3 regions of the Methylophilus sp. YYY-1 genome follow, and region 2 is predicted to be linked to each of the others. Evidence: predicted binding sites of a transcription regulator. Region 2 holds the regulator's gene; each other region holds the start of a gene.
What was found. The regulator sigma-54, encoded in region 2, starts transcription at its own class of promoters, with help from an activator protein. The targets are predictions, from matches to a motif close to TGGCACNNTTCCTGCT.
Positions count from the first base shown of each region.

Region 1: the regulator sigma-54 is predicted to act here: its motif matches at 1,547-1,562, upstream of msuE (FMN reductase).
Region 3: the regulator sigma-54 is predicted to act here: its motif matches at 1,888-1,903, upstream of GOC95_RS12240 (circularly permuted type 2 ATP-grasp protein).

Region 1 is NZ_WOVG01000004.1:12,867-15,978, forward strand. It holds gene sfnG (dimethylsulfone monooxygenase SfnG) at 1-881, opposite strand, end outside; gene msuE (FMN reductase) at 895-1,470, opposite strand; gene GOC95_RS11660 (SfnB family sulfur acquisition oxidoreductase) at 1,900-3,112, shown strand, end outside.
Region 2 is NZ_WOVG01000002.1:87,106-90,217, forward strand. It holds gene tyrS (tyrosine--tRNA ligase) at 1-519, shown strand, start outside; gene GOC95_RS07015 (RNA polymerase factor sigma-54) at 565-2,109, opposite strand; gene lptB (LPS export ABC transporter ATP-binding protein) at 2,116-2,859, opposite strand; gene lptA (lipopolysaccharide transport periplasmic protein LptA) at 2,868-3,112, opposite strand, start outside.
Region 3 is NZ_WOVG01000004.1:143,757-146,868, reverse strand. It holds gene GOC95_RS12245 (alpha-E domain-containing protein) at 1-357, opposite strand, end outside; gene GOC95_RS12240 (circularly permuted type 2 ATP-grasp protein) at 351-1,844, opposite strand; gene GOC95_RS12235 (YicC/YloC family endoribonuclease) at 2,027-2,920, opposite strand; gene GOC95_RS12230 (serine/threonine-protein kinase) at 3,066-3,112, shown strand, end outside.

The sequences.
Region 1 (3,112 bases), on a different contig from region 2:
TCCTGCTTGCGCGAATTTGCCCACATGCCCAGTTGGTCCTGCGTCGCCAAACCCGCTTGCTTCACGGCTTGGGCAAAGCCTTCCAGCGCTTCTGGGTTGGCCAGGCGGACAATCTCCTCCTGCACGGCTTTCGCCTCGGCCTCGGTCTCCCGCGCAATCACAAAGGCATTCACGGCAAACTTGAGCTTGCGACCATGTTTCGCAGCTTCAGCCGACACCTCGTCAATTTGTGCTTTCAACACTTCAGGTGAACCGCCATTCATGAAATACCAGTCCGACACACGGGCCGCCATCTGCCTGGCCGCGGTCGAATTCCCGCCCTGGAAAATGGGTGGATGTGGCCGCTGAATCGGCGTTGGCTGGTAAGCCAATTGATTGATGCGGTAAAAATCGCCTTTAAAGGTCAACGATTCGCCCGACCACAAGCCCTTGAGCACGCGGATAAACTCTTCAGAGCGGCGATAGCGCTCGTCATGATCCAGCCAGGGCTCGCCCAAAGCGGTAAACTCGTCCTTGAACCAGCCACTAACCACATTCACCGCCCAGCGGCCACCGGAAAGGTGGTCGGCGGTAATGCCCAGCTTGGCCAACAGCGCAGGGGGCCAGACGCCGGGCAATACCGCGGCAATCACCTTGAGCTTCTGCGTCGCCTGCAACAGGGCCGAGGTCAGAATGACAGACTCATGTTGCCCATCCGCCTTGTAGCCGCCCAAAAAGCGGGTAGCGGTCAGCGCATAGTCAAAGCCAACGCGCTCGGCGATTTGCGCAAGCTGAATGTTGTACTCGGTGCTCCAGCCAGTTTGCTGGGCAATTTCGCTCACGACCTGGCCGCCACTCAGGTTGGAAACCCAGTAAGCAAATTGAATCGGTGATTGGCTCATCAGGCGCTCCCGTTTAGGCGTTAACCAAGACTGAAGCGTTTTCTGCCAGCTCACGGTGTTTAAGGAGCGGTAAGGCACGCTCAACAGCCAGTGCTACGCGCGCTTTCACCGCCTCACTCTTGATTTGATAATTTTCAAAATCCGCTTCAACGGCATATACGCCGATCGGCAACGTGACTGCCTGGAAGAAGCTAAACAACGGACGCAGCTCATGATCAATGATCAAGGCATGGCGCTCAGTCCCGCCGGTTGCTGCCAGCAGCACGGGCACATCAATCAATGCTTCGAGATTGACCAGATCAAACAAATGCTTGAACAACCCTCCATAAGAGGCGCGATACACAGGCGTAGCCACCACCAGTAAATCGGCGGTTTCAATCGCCTGGATATCTTGCTGTACGTTGATTGGCAAAGCTTTGGGATCGTAGGAAGCGACCAAGCTGCCCGCAATTTCGCTTAATTCCACCACGTGCAGATCAATCGGGATTTGCTGTCCCAACTTCTGTGTGATCGCCTGCACCAGTGCAGCGGTTCTGGAAGGTAATTTATAGCTGCCGGAAACGGCAGTGACTTTTAATGGACGGCTCATCATGACTCCTGAAATAACAATGACGGAGGTCGTTGCTTACGATGCTTCGCAGACGACCTTGCTTGCCAGTAGTATTAGCAGCATCCATGCCAGGCAATAATGTTTATATTTTTCAATGACTTAATATAAAACCTGCTTTTTAAATGGTGCTAGATTCCAGCGCTAGTTGCTGATCAACTGCTGCAAAAGCAGCAGTTTTGCGCGATCACGCTGCAGTCCGCTCCCGCCCCGCCCTCCAGTGGCTGCTGCTTTTACAGCAGCCATTCAGCAGCAAACTGTTTCTATAGAGGCGGAGGCAGAGATGGATTTTTACATTTTCCTTTAAATTCAATGCTTTATTGATTGGCACACTAAATGCAACAGTGACTGCAGACGCATGGTGCCTGCTCGCCATGCCTTTATTGATCTCTTTTTGAATAAGGACTGACTATGACTGCACAAGCAAATAAGATTGCACATTTGCCTGTAAACCTGCCGCGACAAGCGGCGCATTTGATTAAAAGTGACGCAGAAGCCCTGACCGTCGCCAAACAGGTTGCCAGCGAAATCGCCAAAGAAGCCGCCCTGCGCGACCAGGAACGCCGACTGCCACGTAAAGAGCTAGACCTGTTTTCAAGCAGTGGCTTGTGGGGCATTACCGTGCCGAAAGAATACGGCGGTGCCTTCGTCTCCAACAAAACCCTGGCAGAAGTGATTGCCACCGTGGCCGAGGCAGACCCCAGTGTCGGCCAGATTCCACAGAATCATTTATATATGGTGGAAGGCTTGCGCCTGGATGGCTCAGACTTTCAGAAAAAATACTTTTTTGAGTTGGTGCTGCAAGGGGTGCGGTTTGGCAATGCGTTCTCCGAGATTGGCACCAAGAGCGTCAATGACGTGAAAACCAAGCTCACGCCCACCAATAGCGGCTACTTTTTAAACGGCAAAAAATTCTATTCGTCTGGCGCTTTGCTGGCGGACTGGGTGCCTGTAGTTGCCAAGGATGAGCACGACAATACTGTGGTGGCATTTGTACCCGCTGGCGCAGAAGGCCTGACCATTATTGATGACTGGTCCAGCTTTGGCCAACGCACCACCGCCAGCGGGACGACCATCCTGGAAAATATTTTTGTGCCTAGCGAATATGTCTTGCCGCACCATCTGGCGTTTGACCGCCCGACCACCATGGGGCCAATTGCACAGATTATCCAGGCGGCAGTCGATACCGGCATCGCCCGCGCGGCGTTTAAAGATACCCTGCACTTTGTACGCAACTACACACGGCCATGGATAGATACCGATCTGGAACACGGCTATGAAGACCCGCATACCATCAAAGACATCGGCGACTTGCAAATTCGCCTCCACGCCACCGAGGCCTTGTTGGCACGTGCCGGTGAATACATAGACGAAGCACAACGTAACCCGAATGAGGACACCGTGGCAGAAGCTTCGATTGCGGTAGCTGAAGCCAAAGTGCTGAGTACCGAAACCGCCTTGCTGGCGGGTAGCAAGTTGTTTGAACTGGCCGGCACACGCTCAACCCTGGGCGAATACAACCTGGACCGCCACTGGCGCAATGCACGTACGCATACCCTGCACGATCCGGTGCGCTGGAAATACCATGCCGTCGGCAACTACAGCCTGAACAAGGTCAAACCGC
Region 2 (3,112 bases):
ATGTCTAAATCACTCGGTAACTACATTGGCATTAGCGAGGCGCCAGAGACTATTTTTGCCAAGATCATGTCGATTTCAGATGAACTGATGTGGCGCTATATTGATTTGCTGTCTTTTGCGACGCTGGAAACCATTGCCGAATGGAAGGCGCAAGTCGCCAGCGGTGAAAATCCCCGCAATATCAAGGTCGGCTTTGCCCAAGAAATTGTGGCGCGTTTCCATGGTCAAGCCGCGGCTGAAAAAGCCTTGCAGGACTTCCAGACCCGTGCCAAAGGCGGCATCCCGGATGACGTGCCCGAAGTTGAAGTGACCATTGAAGGCGAGAGCATCGGCATTAGCCAATTGTTGAAACAGGCGGGCCTGGTCGAAAGCACCAGTGAAGCCATGCGCGCAGTGCAGCAAGGCGGCGTCAAGCTCGACAGCGTCAAGGTGGATGATAAGAATCTGCCTTTGACAAAAGGTGTGACAGTGATCGCACAGGTGGGTAAACGTAAATTTGCCAAGATCACAATCAGGTGATTTGAGCTGAGAAACAAAAAAGGCCGCATCTGCGGCCTTTTTTGTTTAGAGCGTTTTGCGCAAGTTCGCGGGAGGAATATTCAGGGACTCGCGATATTTGGCTATGGTACGGCGGGCAACGACGATACCTTGTTGTGCCAGTGTGTCGGTGATCTGGTTGTCCGACAAAGGCTTTTTCGGGTTTTCTTCGGCCACCATTTGCTTGATCAAGGCGCGGATAGCGGTGGCAGAGCAGGAGCCGCCTGCATCTGTGGCCACCGAGCTGCCAAAGAAGTATTTGAGTTCATAGACGCCACGCGGTGTGAGCATATACTTATGTGTGGTGACGCGGGAAACTGTGCTTTCATGCAAGTCGAGTTCTTCGGCGATTTCACGAAGCACCAGTGGCCGCATGGCAATTTCACCATGTTCAAAGAAGTTGCGCTGGCGATCTACAATGGCTTGTGACACGCGCAAAATGGTCGAGAAGCGCTGCTGGATATTTTTAATCATCCACTTGGCTTCCTGCATCTGGCTTTGCAGGTATTGGCCTGAACTCTCGCGGTTGCGCTTGAGGATGTCCGCATACATCTGGTTGATGCGCAGTTTGGGGATCACGCCATCATTTAAAGAGGCGACCCAAATGCCCTTGATTTTTTTAACCACCACATCGTGCTGGATAAAGTGATCGTGACTAAAGCTGGAAAACTCGCTGCCGGGTCTGGGGTTTTGCTGGCGGATCAGGTGCTGCGCCGCCTTGAGTACCGCTTCATCGCAACCAAGCACCTTGCGCAGTTTGACAAAGTCTTTGTTGGCAAGCAGCGCCAGGTGGTCTTTGGCAATGGCAATGGCGGTTTGCAAGTGTGGCGTTTCTTGCGGCAAACGCGTCAGTTGCAAGAGCAGGCACTCGCGTAAATCGCGCGCACCTACGCCTACAGGGTCCAGATTCTGGATCAGCTTGAGGGCGGTTTCCAGTTCCAGCAGCTCGACCTCAAGTTCGAGTGGCAAGTGCTCCACAATCTCCTGCAGATCTTGCTCCAGATAGCCATCATCAGTGATGCTATCCAGTAGCAGTTTGACCAGGCTCATGTCACGTTGCGATAAATGTGCCAGTTGTATCTGATCAATCAGATGCTCGCGCAAACTGATGCTGGTGGTTTCCTGTCTGGAAAAGTCACTGTCTTCGTCTTCCTGATGATTGCGTCCGGCTTCGTCCCAGTTGCTGGTGCTGCCAAACTCTTCATAATCATCTTCAAACTCTGGCGGCGTGAATTCCTCGTTTAAATTGGGCAGGTCGCTCTCGCTCCCGCCCAGCTCATCGTGCAAGTCTTCACGCAGACTTTCTGCCGGTGCGGTGATCTCTTGCTGCGTTGCCATGTCAAACGAGCTGGCATCTGTCGGCTCAGCTTCTACAGTGGGGGGAGGCGGTGTGTTATCTTCAAACTCGCCTTCTTCACCGTCTGACATTTCCAGTAACGGGTTTTCCTGCAGGATGGTTTCCAGTTCCTGGTTCAGTTCCAGCGTGGAAAGTTGCAGCAAACGGATCGATTGCTGCAGCTGCGGCGTCAGCGCCAGATTTTGCGAAATACGTAATTGCAGGTTCTGTTTCATGACGGATTACAGCCTAAAATTCTTGCCCAGATACACTTCACGCACACCTTCATTCTGAATGATTTCATCGGGCGTGCCTGCTGCAAACACAGCGCCTTCATTGACAATATAAGCGCGGTCACAGATATCCAGCGTTTCGCGCACATTGTGGTCGGTGATTAAAATACCAATATTCTGACTGCTCAGGTAGCGGATGATTTTCTGGATTTCGATCACCGCAATCGGATCAATCCCGGCGAACGGTTCATCCAGCAAAATAAATTTAGGGTCAGTGGCCAGGCAGCGCGCAATTTCAACGCGTCGACGTTCGCCACCAGACAAGCTGACGGCCTGACTGTTGCGGATGTGCTGGATATGCAATTGATCCAGCAAGGATTCAAGCCTCGCCTCACGTTGCTCTTCCGTATAGGGACGGGTTTCAAGAATGGCGAGGATGTTGTCGGTTACGCTGAGCTTGCGGAAAATGGATGCTTCTTGGGGCAGATAAGCCAAGCCCATGCGCGCGCGCTCATGCATGGGCGCGCGGCTCACGTCGGCGCCATTCAGCGTAATGTTGCCTTCATCCAGCGCAACCAACCCGACAATCATGTAAAAGCTGGTGGTTTTGCCTGCCCCGTTGGGACCCAGCAAGCCGATCACTTCGCCACTGCGTAACTCAAGCGTCGTGTTTTTGACGACGGTACGGCCCTGATAGGTTTTTTTCAGGCGGTTAACCTGCAAATGGTTCTGATCTGCTGCCATGGTTTCCATCTTTATGCTTACTCTTTGCCTTGCTCACCAGTGTTTTCGGCAGGGGCAGGTTCGACCTTGAGTTGCAAGGAGCGATTCATCCGTAACCCCTGTTGAGAGGTTGGCTTGTTGTCAATGACAGGCGGTGTGGTTTTATTTTTAGGCTGTATGGTGGCCTTGACGCGGCTGCCAGCCGTCCCGTTCGGGTTGGCTTTGGTGCCGCCAATCACCTCGGCATACTCGGCGTTAGCGTCGTAGCTGATATAGTCCCCGG
Region 3 (3,112 bases), on a different contig from region 2:
TCCAAACTCAATCCACAGCGTGTTCATGTTTTCCCAGGTCTCGGTGGTCATGGCCACACGCACGGCACGGGCGTTTTCACGCGCACTACGCAATGAGCTGTAAATGCTGGACGGGTTCTGGCTATCCATGACCAGATGCTTGATGACGTTGGCGGCCGACAGCTCTTTGTAATTGCTGTCATAAATGTCGCGGATCCCGGCAATTTCAAGCACGGCATCCCAAAGTTCCGCTTCGTTGCTGCTGTCTGACGGCAACAGCGACATGTTATAAGTCACGTCCAGCACACGGGCCACGTTTTCAGCACGCTCGATATAACGTGCCATCCAATATAAATGATCTGCGGTACGGCTTAACATATGACGGCCTCTTGCGTTGCTTGTTGGGCAGCCATTTGCGACTGCACGGTTTCTGCACTGACATCGTCCCGCTCCAGCACCCAGGTATCCTTGGTGCCGCCCCCTTGCGAGGAGTTCACCACCAGTGACCCTTCTTTGAGCGCTACCCGCGACAGGCCACCCGGCACCACACTGACCGTTTTGCCAGACAGCACAAATGGCCGTAAATCCACATGACGCGGCGCAATGCCCTGGTCGACCAGCGTCGGGCAGGTTGACAGTGCCAGCGTCGGCTGCGCGATGTAGTTAGCGGGTTTGGAGACGATGCGTAAACGGAATTCTTCAATTTCCTGCTTGCTGGCTGTGGGGCCCACCAGCATGCCGTAGCCGCCTGAGCCCTGCACTTCCTTGACGACCAGCTCGGGCAGATGATCCAGCACATAGGCCAGATCATCTTCCTTGCTGAGTTGATACGTAGGCACGTTCTGCAAGATGGGGGATTCACCCAAGTAGAACTTGATCATCTCCGGCACGTAAATATACGTCGCCTTGTCATCGGCCACGCCGGTGCCTACAGCGTTGGCCAATGTGACGCCACCATTGCGGTAAACGGAGAGCAGACCTGGCACGCCCAACAGGGAATCGGGCTTGAACACCAGAGGGTCGAGGAAGTCGTCGTCAATGCGGCGGTAGATCACGTCCACCCTTTGCGGGCCTTGCGTGGTGCGCATATAGACGGCGTTATTACGGACAAACAAATCCTGGCCTTCCACCAGTTCTATGCCCATTTGCTGGGCGAGGAAGGCATGTTCAAAGTAAGCGCTGTTGTAAGCGCCAGGTGAGAGCAATACCACGGTCGGGTCAGTGACGCCGGTCTGGGCGACCGAGCGCAGGTTGTTCAGCAGTACACTGGGGTAATGCTCCACCGGGGCAATCGGGTATTTTTTAAACAAATCCGGGAACAGCCGCATCATCATCTTGCGGTCTTCGAGCATGTAAGACACGCCGGAAGGGGTACGTAGGTTGTCTTCAAGCACGTAAAACTGCGACTCGCTGGTGCGGACCAGGTCTATCCCTGCCACATGCGCATACACCTGGTTAGGCACAGTCACACCCACCATTTCCGGGCGGTATTGCGAATTGGTCAGGATGCTGTGCGGGACAATGCCGGCCTTGATGATTTCCTGATCATGATAAATATCATGCAGAAACATATTGAGGGCGCGTACGCGCTGGACGGCACCTTTGGACAAATGCGCCCATTCACTGGCCGAAATCATGCGTGGAATCACATCAAACGGAATCAGGCGCTCGGCACCATCTTCTTCACCATACACGTTAAACGTGATGCCGACGCGGCGGAACAGGACTTCTGCTTCTGCGCGTTTGGCCGCCAGTTGCTGGGTAGGCACATTCGCCAACCAGCGGTTATAGGCCTGGTAAATCGCCCTTACATTGCCCCCATAGCCCTGCATTTCATCAAAAAACTGTTTGGCCGTTTGCGTCATCGTGCTGGACCTTTGCCTTACTTGTAAAATTCATTTAAACAAGAGCAAGCCGTGTGCCAGCCTGTAAAACCCATTTAAATCATGAGTTTATGTTTTATATGAGCGGGTTTCAGAAAGAAAGCGCACCTAAATGGTGCACTCTCGAATCACGGTTTTGGTGCAAACCATGTGTTAAATAGGGCTTATTCAATATTCTGAATCTGTTCACGCATCTGTTCGATCAACACTTTCAGTTGCATAGAGACTTGTGTCGTTTCAATCGCCACCGATTTGGAGCCCAGTGTGTTGGCTTCCCGGTTCATTTCCTGCATCAAAAAGTCCAGCTTTTTGCCCATGGTGCCGCCAGCCGTGAGGATGCGGTCCATTTCAACAATGTGGGCATTGAGCCGCGCCAGCTCTTCATCGACATCAATCCGTTGGGCATAGAGCACGATTTCCTGACGTACGCGGTCATCCTCTGCCTGCATGGCTTCACGCAGTTTGGTGGTCAGTTTATCCTGATATTGGCTGATCAGGGCAGGTAACAGTGGTTTGACGATACTGATCTGCTCACGGACGCCTTGCAGACGGTCGAGCAGCACTTGCTTGAGTTTTTCACCTTCGCGCTGGCGGGCGGCAATCAGTTCATCAATGGCCTGCGACAAGCCATTGAGCAGGCTCTGCGCCATGGCCTCGGTATCGATGCTCTCCGTTTGGCAAACACCGGGCAGCTTGAGCACTTCAACCAGATTGACGGGTTGCGCCTGCGGAAAATGTTGCTGTAAAGCCGCCAGGGTTTGCGCGATCTGCCCGACCATCTCAGGATTGAGCGTCAGGTTAGCCACCGCGGCATCGCTTTTGAGATTGATGCGGCATTCCACCTTGCCACGTCCCAGGCGGGACTGCAGCAATTCACGTACTTGCGCCTCAAACTGGCGCAAGTTGTCATCGATTTTGACATTGAGCTCAAGATAACGGTGGTTGACTGCACGCAGCTCAATCAGCAGCAGCCCGCCAGTAAAGCGGCTTTCAGTGGCCGCAAAGCCGGTCATGCTCAACATCGGTTGGCTAGCGGGGGAATTTTTTATCGTCATCATCTGGCTCCTGGCAAACTCACTGATTGTATCAAATGCGGTATCGTTATGCGAAAATGGTACAAACAAGGCGGCGCGCAGAAGAAATCACAGCCTCTGCTGATGCCATGCCCTTAATAAAAGCCATGATTGTGACGTTAAAGCGCTAGTGAAGCTCGCTCATAAATACGATTTTGCCTTGCCGGTAGGCACTGT